Regions from separate parts of the Veillonella sp. 3913 genome, predicted to be linked through region 3. Evidence: riboswitches for the same ligand, from Rfam matches in the RefSeq annotation. Region 3 holds a riboswitch; each other region holds the start of a gene.

Region 1 (8,146 bases), 170 kb from region 3:
GAGCATACACTTTTTTATCACTTTCTTTCACAGTGAAAGTGATATTCCGTATTTGATATGCTTCATTAGGACTCTTAGCATTATCGATGTCTACTTTCTTTTTGATATTGGCCGCCTCTTGTTCGTTAGCAAATGTAAAGAAAGAGTCGTCCGTTTTATACATAATAGAGTTGTCATCGTTACCACTGACAAGCATCAACTTACCATTTTCTTTCTTAATTGTGTGGGTAGCGCCAAACGCAGCATCATAAGCTTTACCATCTCTGACTGTCATTAACATATCTTCTTTTATTTCATCATAATAAGGCACCCATTCATAAACGTCGTCATAGATAGGTACTACTCCATTTTTATTTGGTCCCTTTGCAATATCTAATTTCGTAATTCTTGCATGATCAGTACCATATTCTCTTTCGTTTACCAGCTGATGTTTCGCATATACATTACGCATATAAAACTTAGATTCAGTCATTTTATATACATGGTCACTTACCTTTTCAAACGTTATTTTATAAACAATCCCACCATTATAGCCGTTGTCTTCATAAGGAGGGTTATAATGATACCATGTACCCGACAAATCGGGATTGTCTCTGATTGCTGTATCAGATGTGCACCCTATGAAAGCTAATCCCATCATCATTATGCCCAGTATAATTAGCATACATTTCTTAATATTCATTCTATTGACCTCGTTTTCGCCAAATCATAAAGGCAGCAAGCACTACACCTAATCCTACCAATCCAATCATTACATTTCTAATAGTATGAGATGCTTTTAGAAACACAAATCGAATATTTTTATCTTTTTCAAAAGTAATTGTATTACCATTTACAACTCCATCAGTTTTGAAATCGGTTTTAATATCACCATCTACTGTAATAGTTGTTGTTCCATAGGATTTTCCCATAAAAAACATATATGCATTATTTTCTTCACCATAAGGATAGATAACATGTAGCGCTTCAGGTCTATCTATGACACCATAAATAATTCTATAACTGTTAGTTAATTCACTTTCATCTGAAAAAGAAGCTTTAATTTTCCAATATTCAGACTTAGCATCTGTTTGATTATTCAAAGCCTTACCAGCTTCATCAACAGCCTCTACCTTAATATGTTTTGCACTAAACTGTTTCAAAGCCTCTTTCTCTTTATTTTGTTTTTCCTCAAATGTTTCATCACCTATATGCTTACGGTCATAAATAATTTTATTTAGACTGTCGTCAAACCCAGCTTCTAAATCCGTTTTACTTAAAGGTTCAGGAGTATGCAATTGCGCCTCCCATTTCCCGCTAAAGTCACTATCTACTTGTATAGTAGAGTCCATACTTGCACAACCAGTTAGCACTAATAGTGCGCATCCCAGTGCCAATAGTTTCCATTGTTTCATCATGCACCTCAAAAAACAATCTTCTCAAATGGTACTCTTATGTAAATGCACTAGTTGCATTACATAAAAACATATTTACTATCTATATAATACATCAATTGCATTGCTATAATCAATTTATCTATACAACAAAACAACCAACTCCAAAAAAGAGTTGGCTGTTTTATCTCTTATTTATAATATATCAATTTTCTCTCCCTCTAAGGCTTTGTTGATGCTCCGTACGGCGCAGAATTTTCCGCACATACTACAAGCTTCTTTATGCCCCTCTTCTGGGGCACGGCTTTCACGGATGCGACGAGCTTTTTCAGGATCTAGTGCTACTGCATATTGTGCTTCCCAATCGAGTTTTTGGCGCGCCTCTGCCATACGGTCATCGCGATCTCGTGCATTCGGAATCCCTTTTGCAATGTCTGCGGCATGCGCAGCAATTTTGAAAGCCATAATGCCTTCTTTCACATCGTTTTCGTCAGGTAAGGCTAAGTGTTCCGCTGGTGTTACATAGCAAAGGAAGGCTGCCCCATGCATGGCTGCCACGGCACCACCGATGGCCGCTGTAATATGGTCATAGCCTGGTGCAATATCTGTTACTAATGGTCCTAACACATAGAACGGTGCCCCATCGCAGATTGTTTGTTGTACTTCCATATTGGCTTGTACTTGATTTAATGGCACATGACCTGGACCTTCCACCAACACTTGTACTCCACGTTCACGAGCTCGTTTTGTTAATTCCCCAAGTCGAACGAGTTCCTCGATTTGACAGATATCTGTAGCATCAGCCAAGCAACCAGGACGGCATGCATCGCCAAGAGAAATGGTCATGTCATATTCTGCACAAATGTCCAAGATTTCATCATAGTATTCATAGAACGGATTCTCTTGACCAGTCATGGACATCCAAGCAAAGACTAAACTACCTCCACGGCTCACGATGTTTAGTTTTCGTTTATGACGTTTAATTTGCTCCACTGTGTGTTGTGTAATCCCACAGTGTAAGGTAACAAAGTCTACACCATCTTCTGCATGAAGACGGATAGTAGAAATAAAGTCCTCTGCAGTCAATTCACCTAAATCCTTCTGATGATGAATAACGCTATCATAGATTGGCACGGTGCCAATCATAACAGGACATTCCTTTGTCAACAGCCGGCGAAACACTTTTGTATCCCCATGCGTAGACAAGTCCATAATAGATTCAGCACCTAATGCCACTGCATGATGAACTTTTTTCATTTCTTCTTCGTAGTCTGTACAATCTTTAGATGTTCCTAAGTTCACATTAATTTTTGTGCGCAACTTCTGCCCGATTCCTTCTGGTTGTAAAGATGTATGATGCTTGTTGCAAGGAATTGTTACATGTCCTTTTGCCACTAACTCTCGTAATACTTCAACATCCATGTTTTCTTTTTCTGCTACCACTTTCATCGCGTCGGTAACAATGCCTTTTTGGGCTGCTTGCATTTGTGTGTAAAACATAAAAAGCTCCTTTCATTACAAAGGAGCCTATTATGGGTACTCTATACACAAAAAGGTATCGACATTATATCGATACCCACATATGTCAGCGTGCTTCCTACGCGGGCATGATCCCGATCAGGTCAAAAGGTCAGGTACTTCATAGTCCTTTCTCAGCCTATTACATAGGCTCCCTTGCAAATCTAAAATATTTACTTACTTATAGTATATCATGGAATGGTGGAATTTTATAGAAAATTATTCTTCCTCATCCATGATGGCATTATGATACACATCTTGTACATCGTCCAAGTCTTCCAGCATGTCTAGTACTCGTTGCATATTCACTGCGTCATCACCGGTTAATTCCATATTAGTATCTGGAACCATTGTGATTTGTGCCATATCTGTAGCGATGGATGCTTCTGCTAGGGCAGCTTCTACGGCATCGTAATCATCTGGCAATGTGTAGATAACGAATACATCGTCTTCTACTTTGATGTCTTCAGCGCCAGCGTCAAGAGCCAATAATGTCAATGTTTCTTCATCATTGCCTTCTTGGGGAATCACGAATACACCTTTGCGTTTAAACATCCAGTTAACAGATCCACTTTCACCTAAGTTACCACCACGTTTGGAGAAGGCATGACGGACATCAGCAGCTGCACGGTTACGGTTATCTGTCATCACTTCTACAAGGATGGCAGCACCGCCTGGGCCGTATCCTTCATAGGTAATTTCTTCGTAGTTGTTCGCATCACCAGCACCGGCACCTTTATCGATGGCACGTTGAATATTATCCTTAGGAATGTTATTTTCACGAGCTTTTTGCAACGCCAACTTCAAGCGCATATTACCGGTTGGATCTGTACCACCAGCTTTTACAGCCACTGTAATTTCACGACTAATTTTTGTGGTAATTTTTGCTTTTAACGCATCATTTTTACCTTTTCTATGTTTAATATTTGACCATTTAGAATGTCCTGACATTGTGTCCTCCTATTTATTCCACCACGCTTCGCCTCGCAAGCGGTCTAATATAATTGATACGGCACTACGAACTGAAAGGTGATTGTACTCACCATGTCCATAGATGGGTTCTAAGATATAATCGAAATCTTCCATTGTTTCTTTCGTCATACCATACCCCGTTCCAAATAATACTACCACAGGACGGCTCTCACTTTCAAGTGATTTACGGAGCGATGCATAGGTAATGGTATTATCATAGGTTCGTGCATCCGTAGTACACACGATTGGCGTCTGTCCTTCTAATTCCCTCACCATATCGATGGCTTGTCGAATGGAATTGACAAGTTCCACATGTTTGAAAGCATCTTTTCTATCCGGATTATAAGTACTGCCAAATCCCGTTTTCCAATGACTCATTACAGTTTCTGCCAATTCACGTTGGCTAGGTACATTGTGAATGATGAAATACCGTTCCACATCGTAAGTTGTAGATGCTCTGGCAATATCATGGATATCGTAGTTCGTGATGGCCGTCGTGATCACCTCACCATGTTTATTCATAATGGGATAATGAACGAGGCCGATATATAAATTCGCCATTTATTTCCTCTTTTCCTCTGTGAAAGTAGACTGTCCTATCAATTTTGAAAGTACTTGTTGTTCCTCTTCAGAATCCACTCTGTCTAGTACTCTTTTTAGAGCCTTAATTTCATCTACAGTTAATTCTCGTTGCAACAAATCATTTCTCAGTAAAGCAGTCCGTTTCAATGACTCTTCTAATCGCCACTGCTCAATATTTTTATGATGACCACTTAATAATATATCTGGCACCATCATACCTCTGTATTCTTGGGGTTTCGTATATTGTGGACATTCCAATAAAGGATAGTAAAAGGAATCCTCTATGGCTCCTGAGGTAGCGCCTAAGACACCGGGAATCATGCGCGCCACTGCATCGGCTACTACCATAGCTGGTAATTCACCGCCCGTTAATACATAATCTCCAATGGATATAGTTTCATCCACTAAGTGTTCTTCTACCCGGTAATCTACCCCTTCATAGTGTCCACAGACAATGACAAGTTGATCATAGGTGGCCAATTCCCTTGCTTTTTCTTGTGTAAATGGTCTCCCTGTAGGCCCCATAAACACAACATGGCGTTTGTGACTCTCCTTTGTACAACGATGTTCTTCTATGGGAATCTGCAACACATGCTCTACAGCCTCAAAGAGAGGAGGTGCTTTCATGAGCATGCCAGCGCCACCTCCATAAGGAGTATCGTCCACTTGACCATGCTTGCTATGAGAAAATTCTCGTGGATTTGTCACTTTCATTTCTAATCGATTTGCCTGTAAGGCACGTTTGATGATGGAATGTGTAAAAAAGGCATCAAAAAACTCTGGGAATAGCGATATAATATCTATTTTCATGGACTATGCACCTCCTTTCTATATATCCTACAAACAACTATTTTACAGGTCAAGGTAAGTCTTATAATGTATATGTATCATAACTATCGAGATTGCTAGGTGCTCTAACTATATATTTATAATACTATTTGTCACCGTCATATGAGATAATAATCGATCTGTTTCATCAAAGATATTAATCATCCATACATGATTTCGACCACCTTTGTGTAATAATTGACCACGTGCTACGACATATCCTTCACATCGTTTCGGTTTCACATGATTAGCCGTTATCGATTGACCTACAGCTACTTTTTGTTCAGACGAATCTAAGTCCACGCTTTTATTGCTCGATGTTGATTCTTGTGCCAATATAGCATTAGATGCCATGCCTGCTAATGCTTCTCCATAGGCTAAATACACGCCACCGTTAACGAATCCAAAGGGTTGTGCATGAAACGATGAAAGCTTCATAGTACTTTGAAAGGCCTGTTCAGTACAGTGAAATGTCTCTATCTGTAATTGTTCTAATAAAGAGGTTTCCTTCATACTATGTCCTTTCTACTGTGTGAATCAAGTCTTGTCGCAATATTTTTCCCATACTATTTTTAGGTAATGCATCAAAATATATCATTCGTTTCGGTACTTTATACTTCGCTAAACGACTGAGTAGATATTCTGATATATCTTCTTCGGAATGGTTTGTTACCACGCATAATACAGGTACTTGCCCCCATTTAGGATCTGATACTGGGATAACTGCACATTCTAAAATACCGTTCATTCCATATAAGACATCTTCGATTTCCTTAGGGTAAATATTCTCGCCCCCAGAAATGATGATATCCTTTCTACGGTTCAAAAGATATAAAAATCCATCTTCATCTACGTAACCAATATCATCTGTATTAAAAGCTCCTTTAATAGGTTCTTTATTAAGGTATCCTTTCATCAGCATCGGGGATGAAAGCCACACTTCTCCTACTCCTTCTTCATCAGGATTGCGAATTTCAATACTAACACCCTGTAAAGGATAACCTACAGAGGCTAATTTATTCGGATACTCCTGTATACTAAAGGTAGTACTTTGAGCAAAAGTTTCTGACATGCCGTATGTCTTATAGACTGGTAAATTTCGTTGTACGCACTCTTGTAACAGTGGCATAGGAATGAACTCGCCACCTAGCAAGATAGCCCGTAAAGCGGGTGCTTGTATCCGTTCTACTATGCGTTGTAACACTGTGGGCACCAAAGATACCATGGTGACTTCTTTTGTTTTCAATTCCTCTAGTACGACTTGTTCCGAGAACTTCTCACGAATTGTTGTTCTTGTGCCATTATATAAAGTACGCAAAATAATAGATAAGCCGCTGACATGGAACATAGGAAGTACTACAAGCCAATTATCCTCTTTCTCCACACCAAGCACATTCGCAGAAGCTTTCACATGAGCCTCAATCTGCAACCATCGCACAGGGACTGATTTGAATTTGCCTGTTGTAGCACTAGTGTTGATAATACAAAACACTTTTTCATCAGATGGATTCCAGCCTAGATTTTCGTCATTATGCATAGGAGAAATAGCCTTGAAATTAGTGTCTATACATGTAGAAAAGCACAAATCCTGTCGGTCCACTTGATTATGGCTATGCTCACAAGTAGAAACATCTGTGATCTCTATGTCACAAGCTCCCTTCTGTGCACGCCATACCTGTGCCATTTTTTCTGACATTAACAAGGTACGGACTCCTGTACTTTCCAGCTGTTCAGTTACTTCTCGTTCAGTCAGGTTCGTATTCAGCAACACTGTTTCTATACCCAATGCAGAAAGAGCAAATAGGTGTATCGCCATGGATACTGAATTTTCTGCCCATAAAGCAATACGACTCTCCCCTCGAAGATGAGGAGCGAGTCGTTTTGCTGTAGCTATTGTTAGAGTAAACACATCACCATAAGAATATTCATTTAAGAAAAGCCTATCTCTATGGGTGTGTGCTCGTTCATATAACCACTTCATAGCCTAATCCATTAAGGGAATTTAGGGAACTGTTTGAAATTAGGTTTACGTTTTTCTTTAAATGCATCGCGACCTTCTTTACCTTCATCAGTTGTATAGAACAATAAAGTCGCATCCCCTGCAAATTGTTGTAACCCAGCTAAACCATCTGTATCCGCATTGAAGGAAGCTTTCAAGAAACGAAGTGCCATTGGAGATAATTGAAGAATTTCTTCACACCATTTTACTGTTTCTGCTTCTAATTGATCAAATGGCACTACTGTATTCACAAGACCCATATCTAAGGCTTCTTTTGCAGAATATTGACGGCATAAGAACCAGATTTCACGAGCTTTTTTATGGCCTACTAAACGCGCTAAGTATCCAGCGCCATAACCAGCATCAAAGGAACCTACACGAGGACCTGTTTGACCGAATTTTGCATTTTCAGAGGCAATAGAAAGGTCGCATACGATGTGTAATACATGACCACCACCAATAGCAAAACCATTAACCATAGCAATAACAGGTTTTGGAGTAATACGGATTAAATGTTGCAAATCCAACACGTTTAGACGAGGAATCTTGTCATCCCCAACATAACCGCCATCTCCACGAACACGTTGGTCCCCACCAGAACAGAATGCTTCTTTATCTTCTCCTTGACCATGATTAGCACCAGTCAAGATGATAACGCCCACTTTTGCATCTTCACGAGCAATGGTAAACGCATCGATTAATTCCATCACTGTTTTGGGACGGAATGCATTACGCACTTCTGGACGATTAATTGTAATTTTAGCAATCCCATTATATGTTTCATAAATTACATCTTCGTAATTACGATCTAATACTTTCCACTCGAATTGACTCATAGTTACCTCCAAAATGATTAGCTATTGTCTATAAACTC
Region 2 (8,146 bases), on a different contig from region 3:
ATGTCATCTTTCAGTAGCTGGCGATTTGTAATCAACACTAAGGTATCTATAGATGGGTTATTTTTCTTCATAGAGCACATCGATATAATCACTCATCACCACTTGCATTCCTAAGGCTTTCACATCTTCCATGGCTTCTGCTACAGTTCTACTGTCAGCAATTTCAAATTGTGCATCCCCTTCTTCTTGTTTCTTTTCTTCTGAGGAATGTTCACCAATGCCTGTGCTGACACCTGCTGAAAGTTTCGTCGCTGCTAATGGTAGGACCCCGTTACGGAACCTGGCTGTTTCTCTAGTGGAAATCGTAATATTTGCATAGGGTAGGAATAAGCGATATGCCAAGATGACTTGCAATAATTGAGCTTCTCCTACGTCCCCTGCATTGATGGTATCATCATTGACGATAGGCCGCAGGCGTGGACAGGAAATACTAATTTCTCCATGAGGATACGCACGTTGTAGCATATGGGCATGCAAAGCAGTGGCAAAGGCATCTTTTCTGAAATCATCCAATCCCAATAAGGCTGCTAACCCTACTCCACGCATTCCTCCTCGTAAAGCTCGTTCTTGCGTTTCAAGTCGATAGGGAAATACGCTTTTATTTCCTAACAAATGTAATGTTTTATAGTTTTCCCAATTATAGGTTTCTTGGAATACGGTCACATAATCACAACCGCATTCTCGTAGGTACGCATAATCGTCTACATTGGCAGGGTAAATTTCTACGCCTACTACTTTGAAATATTTTTTTGCTAATTCACAGGCACGCCCAATGTAAGAAATAGGGCTATGACGTTCACTTTCCCCAGTCAAAATTAAAATATCCTGTAATCCTGTTTTGGCAATATTTTTTAACTCTTCTTCAATACCTGCTTCATCTAACTTCGCCCGATGGATCTGATTTTTACAGTTGAAGCCACAATACACGCATAGGTTATCGCAATAGTTTGAAATATATAACGGTGTAAATAAATACACAGAATTGCCAAAGTATCGTGTTCGTACGGCCTTTGCTTTTTCCGCTAGTTCTTCCAAAAATGGTTCTGCTGCAGGAGATAATAAAATTTTCAATCCTTCTACATCAATGGTATCTTCTTGCAATACACGGCGCACATCATCTGCTGTGTATCGATCGTATGTATATTGCTCACGTTCTCGCAATACCGTTTCTAAAATGGGACTTTCAATTTGATCCATGTGGGGGCGATACTTCCAACATGGATCATCTATATGGTATCTGGTGGTACTAGACATGGCTATTCCTTTCCTATTATCTCAAAAATCCAGTCAACGGAGATGAAGCGCTACCACCGGTTTCAAGAGTAGGCCCTAATTTTGACAAATATGCCAACCGTCCTGCTTGGATGGCTAAACCAAATGCTTTCGCCATACCTCGAATATGACCCGCAGAAGCTACGGCTGTATTTGCCATGATCGCAGCTACGCCCATTTCCATAGCTTCTGCTGCTTGGGATGGAGCACCAATACCAGCATCTACAATGATAGGCAAATCAATTTCATTCACTAAAATTTTGATAAATTCCTTTGTCTGCAATCCACGATTAGATCCAATTGGCGCCGCTAAAGGCATCACCGCAGCGGCTCCAGCATTCACCAAATCACGAGCCACTTCTAAGTCTGGATACATGTATGGCATAACGATGAATCCTTCTTTTGCTAATATTTCTGTAGCCTTAATGGTCTCCCCATTATGTGGCAATAAATATTTTGAATCTTTCATAATTTCTACTTTTACAAAATCTCCACAACCTGTAGCTCGGGATAATCTTGCTATACGCACCGCTTCTTCAGCATCTCGAGCGCCACTCGTATTAGGGATTAAGATAGTATCCTTTGGGATAGCATCTAGGATATTTTCCACTTCTCCACCTACCGCACGACGTAGGGCTAAGGTAATCATTTCTGCACCCGCTTCTTCTAGGACAGCCTCGATTAAGTCGATAGAAAATTTTCCAGACCCCAAGATAAATCGAGAATGTAATGTATGTCCCCCTAAGGTCCATGTATCTTGTGTTTCCATATCTTTTACTGAACGTGTCATAGGTTCCTCCTTAATCAATATCTTCTCCGTGTAATAATTGAATGACGGCATTTGCCATATGTCCGGCGCACACCATGACACGAGCCGCAGTAATTTTTCCGATAGAATCGATATCACTCACACCATCACCACATAGATACCAACGATGGTGTCTCCGTTCACGGCGGATACCATTACTATCCCCCCAACCTGCCATACCGGAACAGCCAACTAATAAAGGCTCTGCAGGATGGGTCAAAATCACTTCTGTCATCCACGCTTTTGTGACAGCCTTGTCCACTGCTTCTACGACCATGTCATAGCCATCGATTAATTCAGATAATCTTTCTGGTGTAAGGCATTCATTATGAACGATGACTTCACAGTTTGGATTCATCCGATTGAGATGGCCTTTCATAGCCCCTACTTTTAAAACTCCTACATCATTCACCTCATAATATTGACGACCTAAGTTACTTTCATCCACAACGTCGAAGTCTACGATTTCTAACTGACCAATTCCAGCACGGCACAATGCCACTGCCACATGAGAACCAACACCGCCTACACCGATGAGCAGAACTTTTTTATCTTGTAAAGATACCATTTAGCCACCTCCTACAAAGGTTACTACTTCCATTGTGTCTGCAGGACTCACACGAGTCGATTCCCAGTCTGCTTTAGAAAGAATCTTCCCATTATATTCCACTACGATGCGATCCATTCGAAACGCTAAGGCTGCCAGTACTTCTTGCACTGTTTGCCCCTCATAATGATAGGTTGCTCCATTTACTTTCATCATATCCTCCTAACTATAGCGTATGCTATATACCTATTTCAAACTAGTATCATACCAATTATCCGTCATGGCTCCTTCACCACATACTAGTATAAAAAAACAGCACGAAAAACCATACCCGCGGTGGTATGCCCCTTCATGCTGTAGCACTCTATCGTCTCACTATTCTGTTCCACTTGTGCATCCATTTCGATGTACCTCTATTCTGTACCTCTATACGATATACCATCCTATGAAAGACACAAAAAAAGGACATCCTGTTGGATGTCCTCAGTATGACGAATCAAACTTATCCTACGTTGGCATTATCCAAATCAGGTTATGGGTCAAAACTTTCGTTTACTCTCAGCCATTAGGCTCCCCAAAGTTCTCTTTCAGTATACGCTGATACGACTCAATTTGCAAGCCGAAGTATCAACAATTTTTATCGTCTCCGTGCAGACACAGAGGCATAATTTTTAATCACAACGATAGGTGTCATTTGGCTATCATTGCCAAATGGATTATCGATTAAAATTTGCGCAATTTGCTGCGGTTTCAATCCACGACTATGCCCTAAGATAGCCGCTCGTTTTAAATCATTCACGTCCGCTACACAAGCTCCATAGGCTCCTGTGGCTTTCATGATAGCATCGGCTACTGCATGTGGTTGTTTTGGTCCATATACAATGCATTTATCAAACGGAGGCATAGTCCCTGTCACATCATCTGTTAAGGATGCGGTCCGTGCCATTTGATAGAACACGCCAGATTTTTTAAACACTTTAGCTACGGCTCCACAGAGGAAGGCAAACATCATTTTCCATTCCCCTTCTTTATCCATAGCTGCTTGCATACCATACACAGATGCCATAGATCCATCCGGATGAATAAAGCGATTTAAAAATTTAGCTTGCCAAGATACTTTTAAATCTTCTGGTCGTGTAAACTCCCCTTGCGTGATAGCCACGACGGATTCTGCTACGCACACAATATCTTCTGGTCCAATATAAGGGCCTGCAAATTCTACGATAGCCTCAACGATATCATCTTTGTTCGTTAAAATGCGCGTAGGGATTGGTAAAAGTTCTAATTCAGCCATGATATACCTCCTATTTACGCATTGCTACTTCTAACTCTTCTGCAGTTAGAGTAATTCTAGTTTTTGAAATACGGTATGCCTCACGGCCTACTACTTGATGGTAGATATCGATAGGCATGTCCGGGAATCCCACTAAGTCTTTACGAATGTTACCACTATTAGCCGTCATCACTAGACGCAAACGAATGGTACTTCCTTGTCGTTGCTTATAGACTAACGCTTCCCAATAACCATCATGACGTTCTGCCTTTGCATCGGTTAACCACGATTGAATTCGCACATTGTCAAATTGTTCTTGTGGTAATAAATGACGAGGGAACATATCCATGATGGTTCCGTATTGTTTGCCTCTGTTCACGAATGGAATATCCGTAGATAACACTACTTGATCAAAACTAATGTCTTCTACCACAAATGGAGTGCGACGTTTCACCATGATCACAATGTCTTCATTGCCTTGGCGCCATGCAAATATGCGGTAGGCAATATAAATGATAGCAATGATACAGGCTATCCACACTAGGGTATCTATTAATGTGTAAATATACATAATTCCTCCTATAGAGTAATGAGCTTAGCTTCTAAGCTAGTATCCTTGAAAATATCTTGTACGATAGACGTTACTCGATCCGCATGGCTAGTAACACAAACTTGTATAGAGCCTTTCCTACCTGATGTCTGCTCCAAATCTTCTCCGTACAAAATAGCTCCTACAGCATCAGATGTTTCCCACGCAGGGTCTACAAAGCAAATTTGTTCTTTAGCCAACTCACGCAATATGGGTTCTACTAAAGGATAGTGGGTACATCCTAAAATGGCCACTTCCACATTTGCCTCTACCAAAGGCTGTACATATTCTTTTGCACAATGTCGTAAAACTGCATCATCTAAATGACCTTCTTCAATACAGGCCGCCAAATCTTTACAGCCTTGTTCTACCACTTTCACATGAGGTTTTAAGCTATGTACCGCATCCATATGTTTATGACTATTAATAGTCGCGACGGTAGCCATAATGCCTAAAGGTCCTTTACGTTTCTGTTTGACTTTGATACGCAGAGCATCATGAATCCCCTGGGCCATCCCCACAATAGGTACATCAAATTGTTTGGATAGTTTGTCCAAGGCTACCACAGAAAATGTATTGCATGCGATCACTATAAATTTCACTGGTTGGGCCACTAAAAACTCTGCAATTTTCGTAGCAATGCCTTCAATTTCCTCAATCGGCCTATTGCCTACTGGATTGTTTGCACTATCTCCAACATAAATAAAATCTTCTTCCGGAAATTCTTGTGCTAGCACAGATAATACAGACAATCCACCGATTCCAGAGTCGAATACTCCAATAGGTAATTCCTTCTGTATGGGCGTCATTCCCTACTCCTCCTCTGCTACGGCTTTCATGGGTTTAAAAAATACATCTGGCAAGCGAATAATTTTACCTGTTTCTTTAGCAGTAAACACATTTTGTGTTTCCCCTGTGCAGATCAATGCATTATCACTGTCACGGATAATCCGATATGTGAAAGTACATTGAGCCCGCGACAAAGAGGCTACTGTTAATTCCACCCGCAATACATCATCAAAGCGTGCCACTTCCTTATACTCACAGCTCACTTTTGTAATAGGAAAGACGATGCCCTCTTGCATCATGTCCCATAGACTAATACCACAGCGGCGAAAATATTCAATTCTCCCCATTTCAAACCACCGTAAATGATTCGTATGATGGGCAATCTCCATCATATCCGTTTCATAAAATCGGACACGTAAAGATGTAGAAATCATCGTATACTACCTTTCCTATGCAATAAGAGGCTCCAAAGAGCCCCTTTACTGATTAATCAATTGATCCGATAGGCACAAATTTTTGTGCTTTTTCCTTATGGGAAGCCTTAATATAGCGATTCGCTACTTTCATAGCAATTGCTAATACTGCCACATCATCCACCCAGCCAAGACCTGGTACGCTATCTGGGATAAAATCAATAGGCAATATCAAGTATCCTAAAGCGCCTGCAATAACGGCCTTTACAAATGCTGGTGTATCTGCATCACGTAAACAATAATATAACATAACAGCTTTTCGTGCAAACATAATATTACGACCCATGCGATTCACAGTAGACATAAAGGCATCAGATGTAAAGGTTTTTCCATACTTAAGGATTTGTAAGATATTCATAGTTATAACCTCTCTGATTATTGTTTGAACTTGTCTTTTGCTTGTTCTGCTAAGTCAATGGCTTTTTCTTTTGTTTGTTCTGCCAATTCTACTGCTGTTTCCTTCACAACTTCCGCTTTTTCACGAATGTCTTGCACCGCTTCTTGTGCGTGATCAATCGCTTTGGCTGTCAATTCAGAAGCTTTTTCTTCTACTTGCTGTAATGTCGGCTCTACCACCTCTTTTACCTGTTGAAGTTTTGGTTCTACCTTTTCTTTTACTTGTTGTAATTTTGGTTCTACCACTTCTTTTACATCTTGCATAACAGCTGTGGCTTTTTCCACCACTGGTTCTACTTTAGTTTGTAAAGAATCATTTAATGTTTGTCGCACCGTATCTGCTTTTTCATAAGCGGCTTTTGTATATACGCTTGCTTTAGATGCTGATGTACCTGCTACGGCACCAGTTAAAGATAATGCTTCAGTTGCTAAAATTTTAAGTAAAGAGCCTACGCCTTTTGCAGCATGACGAGCATTATCTAGTAATTCTTCATTACCACTTTTCTCTAATGTGTCTTTCACCGTAGCTGCCAAGATGGATACGGCTCCTACTGCTAGATCTTTTACAGCACTTACATTAGCCAACAAATCAGCTCCAACAAAAGAACCTGCAAAGCCTTTGGCACTTGCTAAGTAATCATTACCAGACACCTGTACATCATCTAAGAAATCTACAGTTTCATTACCCAACGGCTTATCCCGAAGTGGTGTATTCGCCAATGTGATAACTGTTTCTTTATTATGTTCATAAATATCTACTAAACGTTGACGATATTCTTCATAGTTCGGACATGCTGGCATACCATCTTCAATCCATTTTGCAGCCATTTTACCAACACCATAGGTAATAGCCGCTGCCACCGGAACGCGAAGAATCACTGTTGGTACGACTGTACATACTAACGCTGCTACAGCACTACCACCAAGACCGACTAAAAATCCAGTCACCCCTTCTTTAGCAGGGCATACACCATATACTTGAGCAATGCGTGATACCATGTACACATCATTAGCCAATAAACCTACATAATTAAATTTTGGTAATGCCGCGATACCAGCTGCACGAGCTGCTGCCCAACGGCAAATCATTTCTACTTCTTCTTGTACATTCGTTGCTTGAGGAAGTGTTGCATTATTGTATTCCAACTGCTCCATATTTGTCTCCTATACTGACCACAAAACATTAAGTGTAAATGTACTTATTACCCTTATTGTATCAAATTTCTCAATGAATTACCAACTTGTTAGTCCACCGTCTACAGTCCAAGCTGCACCCGTCACGAAAGATGCTTTCTCACTAATAAGAAAAGCAATGACTTCGCCTACTTCTCGCGGTTGAGCAATCCGTCCTAATGGATAGTGTAAAGCCATTTCTTCCTTAGCTTTCACAATATCACCCGATGGTTCATTGGCTAATTGTTTTGCCACTAATGAAGTGTCTACATCACCAGGACATACACAATTAACGCGAACACGATGAGGCGCCATTTCTAAGGACAGTGATTTCGTAAAACTCACTACAGCCCCTTTGGATGCTCCGTACACAGTGCACGCCACATTACCTTGTAGTCCTGCATCACTTGATATAGTCACAATACTACCATGCACTTGTTTCAAGTACGGTGCTGCGGCTTGGCATAAAAAGACAGTACCTTTTACATTCGTTCCAAACATCTCATCAAAGTTTTGCTCATCCACATCTTCCAATAGTCGTTCTTCATAATACCCAGCTGCCGTTACTAAGGCATTTAAATTGCCAAACAAACGAATCGTATCTTCCACAATACGACGGCAATTCATAACCTTACTTACATCTCCTTGCACAAATCGTACTTTCGAGGAAATACGGCGCAATTTTACCACCGCTTCTTGTCCATCCCATTCATTGCGGCCGTTAATCACCACACACCAGCCTTGCTTTAACAACAATTCTGCCGTAGCAAAGCCTATGCCCGATGTGCCGCCGCTAATTAATGCTACTTGATTATCACTAAATTTT
Region 3 (8,146 bases):
AGAAGAATATCAAGAGTATATACAAGGATGATACATATATTGCTGAATTAGTAGTAATATACTGTTAAGTATGAGGAATTGTAAATGAAAGCAAATACGTTTACTAGTGAAGCCATCGTACTGTGGCGTAAAAAACGAAAATACTATAGTATCTATGCATTTCTCACGAAGTTAGAAGGCATTATACTTTGTTCTGTTCCTCATAAGCGTAAAGCTAACTATAAAGAAGGTGCGTATTTGCAACCTTTAAGCCGTTTATATTTGACAGTAGCACCTAACGGAGACATGTACGATATTATCCAGATAGATGGAATTTCTACACGTGATTATGAAAGTTTAGAAGATATTTCCTATGCTACTTTTAGCGGTGAACTGGTAAGTGCTTTGTTTGAAAAAGGTAAATTAGACCGCAGTGTATATACGAACATGAGCCGATTTTTACAATCTATACAGGATAAACCTATTCGCTTAGGCTCTATTGTGCTGGGGTGGCATATGTTAAGTCTAGCGGGATTTGTGCCACAAGGGCAACATTGTGAAGACCCTGAGGTAATGGCAAGTCTTTGCGATGAAATCTATGAAGCCTGTCAGTATGTAGTGAAACAAGAGCTACAACAAGGGATAACAATGCTTTTGAACTATGATTGGATTCCTACAAAGCCTTTACGTCTTACTGCGAATCAATGGGATCAATTAGAAATTCTATTGCGAAAACTTTTGACATATCAACTAGGATATACATTGCATAGCATTGAGTTTTTAGAGACGATGATATAATTAATATATTAAAATGAAAACAGGAGCTACCTTTCATAGAAGGAATGCTCCTGTTTTGATTTGTGAAGTTATTGTAAAGTGTATAATGAAATAATGAGTGCTTATATACGCACTAAATAGTATAGTAAGCGGTTATATTTCTTTTTTCTTTTTAGAAATTAGGCTAATGATATAGGCCGTTGCAATGGTTGCTAATGCTGTTCCTACGATAGTAGATAGGCTAGCCCCTAAGAATGGGTTGCTGTCAAGGAATTGATGGTACATATAAGTACCAGATGCCCAACAAATGATGTATAGGGTAGGACCATGGTCAAGGCGCGGACATTTGCGCAAAAAGAAATAGTGAGTTAATAAAATAGCAATCATTGGGGCAAACACGGATCCAATCATATATAAGAAAGGGATGATATTATCCATTGGATAGATGGATGCACCGATGGTACCGATGATCGTAACGATAATACCGATAGTACGACCAGAATATTTAGTCTGCAAACTTTCAGAGGAAATACCAGCAGATAAGGCATCCATAAAAGTAGTTGTGACAGTAGAGAATACGATGATAATTAACCCACCAAATCCTAAACCAGCATGAAGAAGAACCTTTGCAATGTTGCTTTCATTTGTAAAAAGGGCCGCAGCGAGGCCTAATACATACATGACAGAACTAGTTACGCCGTATACGATGGCACTAGATGCAGTACCTGCCACAGGGTTCTTGGATAATCGAGTATAATCACTAATCAATGGTAGCCAAGACAACGGCATAGCGATGGATAATTCCAAGGCCGCTGTAAAAGTCATTTCATCAGTGATGATTCCTTGGCTGTGAATGGAACTTTCTTGTAACAAGCTAATCAACAAATAGATGCAGAGGATACCTAAGCCGTAGCCCATGATGCTGTTGATATACCCCATGTTACGGATACCAATGAAGAGCCATACAATGATGAGGGCCCCGATAATGAAAGTCCACGCAGTGAATGGTAGATTCCATAACTCTACGGCACCAAGAGCACCGTCATAAATCATAATACCGGTCCAACCAATCAGTTGTAGAACGTTTAAAATAGAAAATAATTTCATGCCCCCATTGCCAAAGACAGTGGATACAGTTTGCATAGAACTCATGTGTTCACGAGCGCCGATGAGTCCTGCACCAAATAATAACAAGCAGCCGATGACGTGACCGATGATGATGGCTAATAGGCCATCGGAAAATCCTAGGGGCGCAAAATAGGTGCCCGTCATAATTTCCGCAATGGAAAGAGCGGCGCCGAACCAAATGAGGGATAACCGCGATGATGAAAGTTTTGAATCACTCATGAATACTCCTAACTATGCCAGTAGGAACAAAAAAGACTAATCTGAAACGATTAGCCTGTAGATGATAGATATTCTTAAGATACCTAGTATTGCAAACAGGAACCATGTGGTAATGTGTCCTTATGTGTTTGTATAGGTACTACAAAAATATACTAATATATCCCTACGTTGGCATTATCCAAATCAGGTTATGGGTTAGTAGCACATAGCCACTTCTCAGCCCACTTTAGTGAGCACCCCTTACAGATGTATTATACGAATTGAATGATACTACGTCAATAGCAATATATAGGTGAATGTAATGTATCATATGAAATATATAGGATATATGAATGTCTATATTGAGAGGAAATCTCTTATAGTGAAAGTAGCTTAGCTGTAATTTATTGTATTGCATTAGAGTATATTTCATGTTATAACTAAATTAATAGAAGAACCACTAGGGGTGCTTATGCTGAGATTGATGAGTGTCAAAACCCTAGACCTGAACCAGATAATGCTGGCGTAGGAAAGTGGATGGCATCGAATACTAGACATTGTATAAGAACCGTCCAAAGGATTGGTTCTTTTTTGTTACTAGTAAAGGAGATACCTATGAAATTACATAGAGCATTAACGATTGCAGGAACGGATCCAACAGGTGGTGCAGGGGTGATGGCAGACTTAAAAAGCTTTCAAAGTCGTCACGTCTATGGCATGGCTGTCATTACATCAGTAGTAGCGCAAAATACGAGAGGTGTGACACAAATTGCTCACATGGACCTTTCTATGATTGAAGCACAATTGCAAGCCGTATTTACAGATATTGTGCCAGAAGCAGTGAAAACGGGTATGTTAGCTACAGCAGAGATGATGGAACTAATTGGAACTTACCTAGATTCTAAAGTACCCTATGTGTTAGACCCTGTGATGATTGCCACTAGTGGGGACCGTCTTATCTCAGATGAAGCTGTGAAAGCCTTACAAAGCAAATTGATTCCGAAAGCGACCTTGATTTCACCGAACCGTAGTGAAGCCGAAGTACTAGCAGATATGAAAATTGATACGGTAGAAGCTTTGCATACAGCAGGGATTCGCATTTTACAAGAATTAGGCCCTCAAGCGGTAATCATCAAAGGTGGTCACATTGGAGATGAGGCTACAGATTACTTGTTTACAAAAGATACCATGTCCATGCGTCGCTCTTGGACAAGTCCTAAATATGACACAGTACACACCCATGGCACAGGTTGTACATTCTCTGCTGTTATAACAGCAGAACTAGCTAAAGGGAAATCCTTGGAAGATGCCATTACCATTGGTAAAGAATATATCCGATTAGCTATCTTGCATAATCCAGGGTTGGGCACAGGCAATGGACCAGTGAATCATATGGCCTATGGAGATGAATATTCTGAATAATCTACCCAAGTCTATGAGTATGATACAAGCCATATCGAATAGTTTGAGTGTCGTGGTATACTATAAGTAATCTGTTTTGGTTGTTATATAAGAAACGAGGATTATTTTGAAACATCATGATATAGATACAGTACGCTCCATGATGGGGTTGTACTTCATTTGTGGAACACCGAATACGAAGGATATTCACAAGACCCTTACAGAAGCTTGTAAAGGGGGTATTACTTGCTTTCAACTTCGTGAAAAAGGAGAAGGTGCTTTAGTAGGTGACGAAAAAGAACAGTTGGCACGGGAGTTACAGAAAATTTGCAAAGAATATGGAGTTCCTTTCATCATCAATGATGATGTAAAATTAGCTGAAAAGATAGGTGCTGATGGTGTTCATGTGGGGCAAGACGATATGGACCTTGAAGAAGTACGCAAACGATTGCCTCACGCTCTTGTGGGTACGTCTATTAACTCTGTAGAAGAGTTGGAGAACACAAAGTTGGACTATGTGGATTATATCGGTGTAGGTCCTATGTATGAAACAAGCACAAAAAAAGATGCCAAAACTGTGCGAGGGCCCGAATTAATTTTAGCTTTACGTGCTCATAACCCGACAATTCCAATGGTGGCTATTGGTGGCATTAATCGAGATAACTTTGATGATGTCTTAGCGGAACCAGTGGACGGTATTGCGGTGATCTCAGCCATCACAGAAATGGAAGACGTCGAATATGAAACTGCCATGTGGATAGAGAACATGGAATGGTGTAAGATGTTCTTGGAAAAATAATATACAGAACATATTCCTAGACTATTGTGGAATAGGGGGATAGTAAAAGTAATTAAGAACTTACATCGCTGATTAAGAGGATACACCTTGACACTAATCCCTTTTATCCATACAATAGTATATATACATAAGTGATGAAGCAGAGGAGTATACTCCCTTTAGCGAGTGAGGATGGTGAAAGCTCACAATTGAGTAGAAGGCGCTGTGGAGCATGAGCAGGAACGTTGTACCATACTAGGTATGGACAATTAGTAAAGGCTATTTTTTAAAAGAGGGCATTAGCCAATTAGGGTGGAACCGCGGGTATATCTCGTCCCTGTAGCGATTTTCGTTGCAGGGACTTTTTTTATTCCCTGTAAAACATAAGGAGGAATGGAAATGACATTTCAAGAGATGATTTTTACACTCCAAAACTTCTGGGGTGAACAAGGTTGTATTTTACAACAACCATATGACATTGAAAAAGGGGCAGGTACGATGAACCCTGCTACGTTCTTACATGCATTGGGACCAGAACCATGGTCTGTATGTTATGTAGAACCATCCCGTCGTCCAGCAGACGGTCGTTATGGTGACAATCCGAACCGTTTATTTCAACATCATCAATTCCAAGTGATTATTAAACCTTCTCCAGACAATATTCAAGAATTATACTTGCAAAGTTTGGCTGCTCTTGGCATTCATGCAGAAGATCATGATATCCGTTTCGTAGAAGATAACTGGGAATCTCCAACATTAGGCGCTTGGGGTCTTGGTTGGGAAGTTTGGTTAGACGGCATGGAAGTAACGCAGTTTACCTATTTCCAACAAGTAGGATCTATCGATGTAAAACCAGTATCTGTAGAAATCACATATGGTTTAGAACGTTTGGCTATGTACATTCAAGGCGTAGAAAATGTGTATGACTTACAATGGAACGAACAATACACATATGGCGATGTATGGCATGCAAACGAAGTAGAACAATCTACGTACAGCTTTGAATTAGCAGATACAGATATGTTGTTCAAATTGTTCGACATGTACGAAGCAGAGGCTACACGTGTATGTCAATTAGGTTTTGTGTTGCCGGCCTACGATTATGTGTTGAAATGTTCCCATACATTTAACTTGCTAGATGCACGCGGTGCTATTTCTATTTCTGAAAGAACAGCTTTTATCGGTCGTGTTCGTAACATGGCTCGTATTTGTGCACAAAACTATTTGGCGAAACGAGAAGAACTTGGTTTCCCATTGTTGAAAGGAGATAAATAAGATGGCTAAGGATTTACTCTTTGAAATTGGGGCAGAAGAAATTCCTGCAGGATTTTTGCCAAATATTATCAAACAATTAGGTGAATTAGCAACAGCAGCTTTGGCGGAACGTCACATTCCACATGGTGCTGTGAAAGTGTATGCTACACCTCGCCGCGTTGCATTACTCATCAATGACGTAGCAGAACGTGGTGAAGATGTTCACGAAACTCATAAAGGTCCATCTGTATCCATTGCCTATGATGCTGATGGAAATGCTACAAAAGCAGCTATCGGTTTTGCTCGTGGTAAAGGATTAGATGTATCTGAATTGAAAGTAGTAGATGGATATATCTTTGCTGATACAACGACAGCTGGTTTAGATACAAAAGAAGTCTTATCTGACATATTACCATCCTTGATTACAGGTTTAAGTTTCCCTAAATCCATGCATTGGGGCGATTTAGAAGAACGTTTCGTTCGCCCAGTACGTTGGTTAGTGGCATTATTTGGTCAAGACGTAGTACCAGTGACATTTGCTAATGTAACAAGTACAAATGTAAGCCGTGGACATCGTTTCTTAGGTGAATCTGAGTTGACTATTGGAGAACCAAAAGACTATGTAGATACATTGAATAAAAACTTCATTATGATCGACCAAGACGTTCGCCGTGAAACAATCCGTAAACAATTAACAGAATTAGCAGCCACTAAAGGGGCTACTGTGGTGTGGGATGAAGATTTATTAGACGAAGTTACATTCCTAGTAGAATATCCAACAGCTCTTTGTGGTACTTTTGATGAAAGCTATTTAGCGTTACCATCAGACTGTATTATTACACCAATGAAAGACCATCAACGCTATTTCCCAATGGTGGACGGCAAAGGTAAATTACTTCCTATGTTTTTAACTGTTCGTAACGGGGATAGCAAATCTTTGGATGTGGTGGCAGCTGGTAATGAACGAGTACTTCGCGCTCGTTTAGACGATGCGAAGTTCTTCTTTAATGAAGACCGTAAAACACCATTAGCAGGCCGGTATGAAGCATTGACAAAAATTGTCTTCCAAGAAGGTTTGGGCAATTTAAAAGATAAAACAGAACGTCTGTTAACATTAGGTACTGCCTTAGCAAAAGAAGTAGGTTTTGCAGATACAGCTACCTTAGAACGTGCTACACACCTTGCTAAAACAGACTTAACGACAGGTATGGTGAGTGAATTTACTGAATTGCAAGGTATTATGGGTAAAGAATATGCTTTACTAGATGGCGAAACACCAGCTGTAGGAGAGGCTATTTTTGAACAATACTTGCCTCGTTTTGCAGGGGATATCTTGCCAAGTACCGATGCAGGTCGTATTTTGAGTATCGTAGATAAAGTAGATACCATTGTAGCTACTTTCAGCCGTGGTTTAATCCCTACAGGCTCCCAAGATCCATATGCATTGCGTCGTCAAACAATCGGTATCATCAACATCTTGATGGATAGCAAATGGTCTTTATCCATGCGTCCAATCTGGGTAAAAGCAATGGAATTATTAGGCGTGGCTAGTGAAAAACAAGAAGAATTACTAGGTCAATTAGAAAACTTCTTCATCCTTCGTCTGAAAAATATCTTGTTAGAACAAGGTATGCCATATCAAGTGGTAGATATCGTATTGAGCCAAGAGACTGTCACAGTTGCCCTAGCAGAAGGTTTAGGACAAGCCTTAACAGCAAACCGTATTGATGAAAACGAACCATTAATGCAGGCTTACACACGTATTTTTAATATGGTAAAAGATGTGACTTTCACAGGCGTTGACGAATCCTTGTTAAAAGAAGATTCTGAACAAGCCTTGTACAAAGCGGCATTACCGGTATATACAACAAATCGCAAGGCCTTAGAAGTTGGGGACTATGTGAAAGCTGTAAGTTTGGCAGAATCCTTGGTGCCATATATTGAAACATTCTTTGAACATGTTATGGTTATGGATAAAGACGAAGCAGTGAAGCAAAATCGTCTTCAATTATTACGTATGACTTACGAAGTAAGTAACTTAGGTAAATTGAAATAAGATCTTATGATTGTTACAGTACTAACATTTTTTGCGAATGTATTCATCATGGGTAGCATTGTGTATATGTACCAAGTCATCTTTGGTCCTATTGATCATCCTTTTCTGATGAAAGCGATGGACCTCTTTCATGTGCGTATTAACCTGGAAAATATTAGCTATGCCGTAGCAGGTACATCTGTGTTACTTGTGGCGGCACTAGCGCAAATTCCTTGGTTTCATCGCATTACCATGTGGCTCTATGGGGGACGTCGTCCTATAGGGCAAGAAGTAGAGATTCTACAGATGATTCAGAAGGATATACAAAACCATACTGGTATCGATATGTCGCAATTCGACTGGTTTATCAAAAATGATGATTCTATCAATGCTTTTGCAATGGGGCATAATCGAATTTGTATTAATACGGGGGCTATCATACAGTTGCCATATGATGAATTATTGGGCATAGTGGCTCACGAAATGGGACATATTCATCATAAAGATGGGGCCTACGGATTTTCTTGTTTCTATATGAACTATTTGGGACAAATGTGCATTCGTGTGTACGAACTATTTGCGCGTGTCATATTATG

What was found. Region 3 has a riboswitch for thiamine pyrophosphate ahead of cytX (putative hydroxymethylpyrimidine transporter CytX). Riboswitches for the same ligand answer to the same signal wherever they lie in the genome.
Region 1: another riboswitch for thiamine pyrophosphate. It lies ahead of thiC (phosphomethylpyrimidine synthase ThiC); the one in region 3 lies ahead of cytX (putative hydroxymethylpyrimidine transporter CytX).
Region 2: another riboswitch for thiamine pyrophosphate. It lies ahead of thiS (sulfur carrier protein ThiS); the one in region 3 lies ahead of cytX (putative hydroxymethylpyrimidine transporter CytX).

The regions. Positions count from the first base shown of each region.
Region 1 covers NZ_RQVF01000001.1:156,594-164,739, reverse strand. The annotation lists gene EO113_RS00765 (hypothetical protein) at 1-682, opposite strand, end outside; gene EO113_RS00760 (hypothetical protein) at 684-1,397, opposite strand; gene thiC (phosphomethylpyrimidine synthase ThiC) at 1,569-2,873, opposite strand; TPP riboswitch at 2,951-3,059, opposite strand; gene EO113_RS00750 (YebC/PmpR family DNA-binding transcriptional regulator) at 3,111-3,842, opposite strand; gene EO113_RS00745 (RNA methyltransferase) at 3,852-4,424, opposite strand; gene trmD (tRNA (guanosine(37)-N1)-methyltransferase TrmD) at 4,425-5,255, opposite strand; gene EO113_RS00735 (PaaI family thioesterase) at 5,364-5,786, opposite strand; gene menE (o-succinylbenzoate--CoA ligase) at 5,788-7,254, opposite strand; gene menB (1,4-dihydroxy-2-naphthoyl-CoA synthase) at 7,266-8,108, opposite strand.
Region 2 covers NZ_RQVF01000002.1:143,617-151,762, forward strand. The annotation lists gene EO113_RS03810 (thiamine phosphate synthase) at 1-71, opposite strand, end outside; gene thiH (2-iminoacetate synthase ThiH) at 58-1,197, opposite strand; gene EO113_RS03820 (thiazole synthase) at 1,271-2,062, opposite strand; gene thiF (sulfur carrier protein ThiS adenylyltransferase ThiF) at 2,073-2,648, opposite strand; gene thiS (sulfur carrier protein ThiS) at 2,649-2,840, opposite strand; TPP riboswitch at 3,115-3,214, opposite strand; gene EO113_RS03835 (coenzyme F420-0:L-glutamate ligase) at 3,265-3,921, opposite strand; gene EO113_RS03840 (hypothetical protein) at 3,932-4,471, opposite strand; gene murI (glutamate racemase) at 4,480-5,298, opposite strand; gene EO113_RS03850 (thioesterase family protein) at 5,302-5,712, opposite strand; gene EO113_RS03855 (YkvA family protein) at 5,765-6,109, opposite strand; gene EO113_RS03860 (hypothetical protein) at 6,127-7,302, opposite strand; gene EO113_RS03865 (SDR family NAD(P)-dependent oxidoreductase) at 7,381-8,146, opposite strand, start outside.
Region 3 covers NZ_RQVF01000001.1:325,389-333,534, reverse strand. The annotation lists gene EO113_RS01680 (DNA repair protein RecO) at 85-777, shown strand; gene cytX (putative hydroxymethylpyrimidine transporter CytX) at 910-2,103, opposite strand; TPP riboswitch at 2,247-2,354, opposite strand; TPP riboswitch at 2,535-2,631, shown strand; gene thiD (bifunctional hydroxymethylpyrimidine kinase/phosphomethylpyrimidine kinase) at 2,698-3,504, shown strand; gene thiE (thiamine phosphate synthase) at 3,611-4,282, shown strand; gene glyQ (glycine--tRNA ligase subunit alpha) at 4,661-5,536, shown strand; gene glyS (glycine--tRNA ligase subunit beta) at 5,538-7,571, shown strand; gene EO113_RS01650 (zinc metalloprotease HtpX) at 7,578-8,146, shown strand, end outside.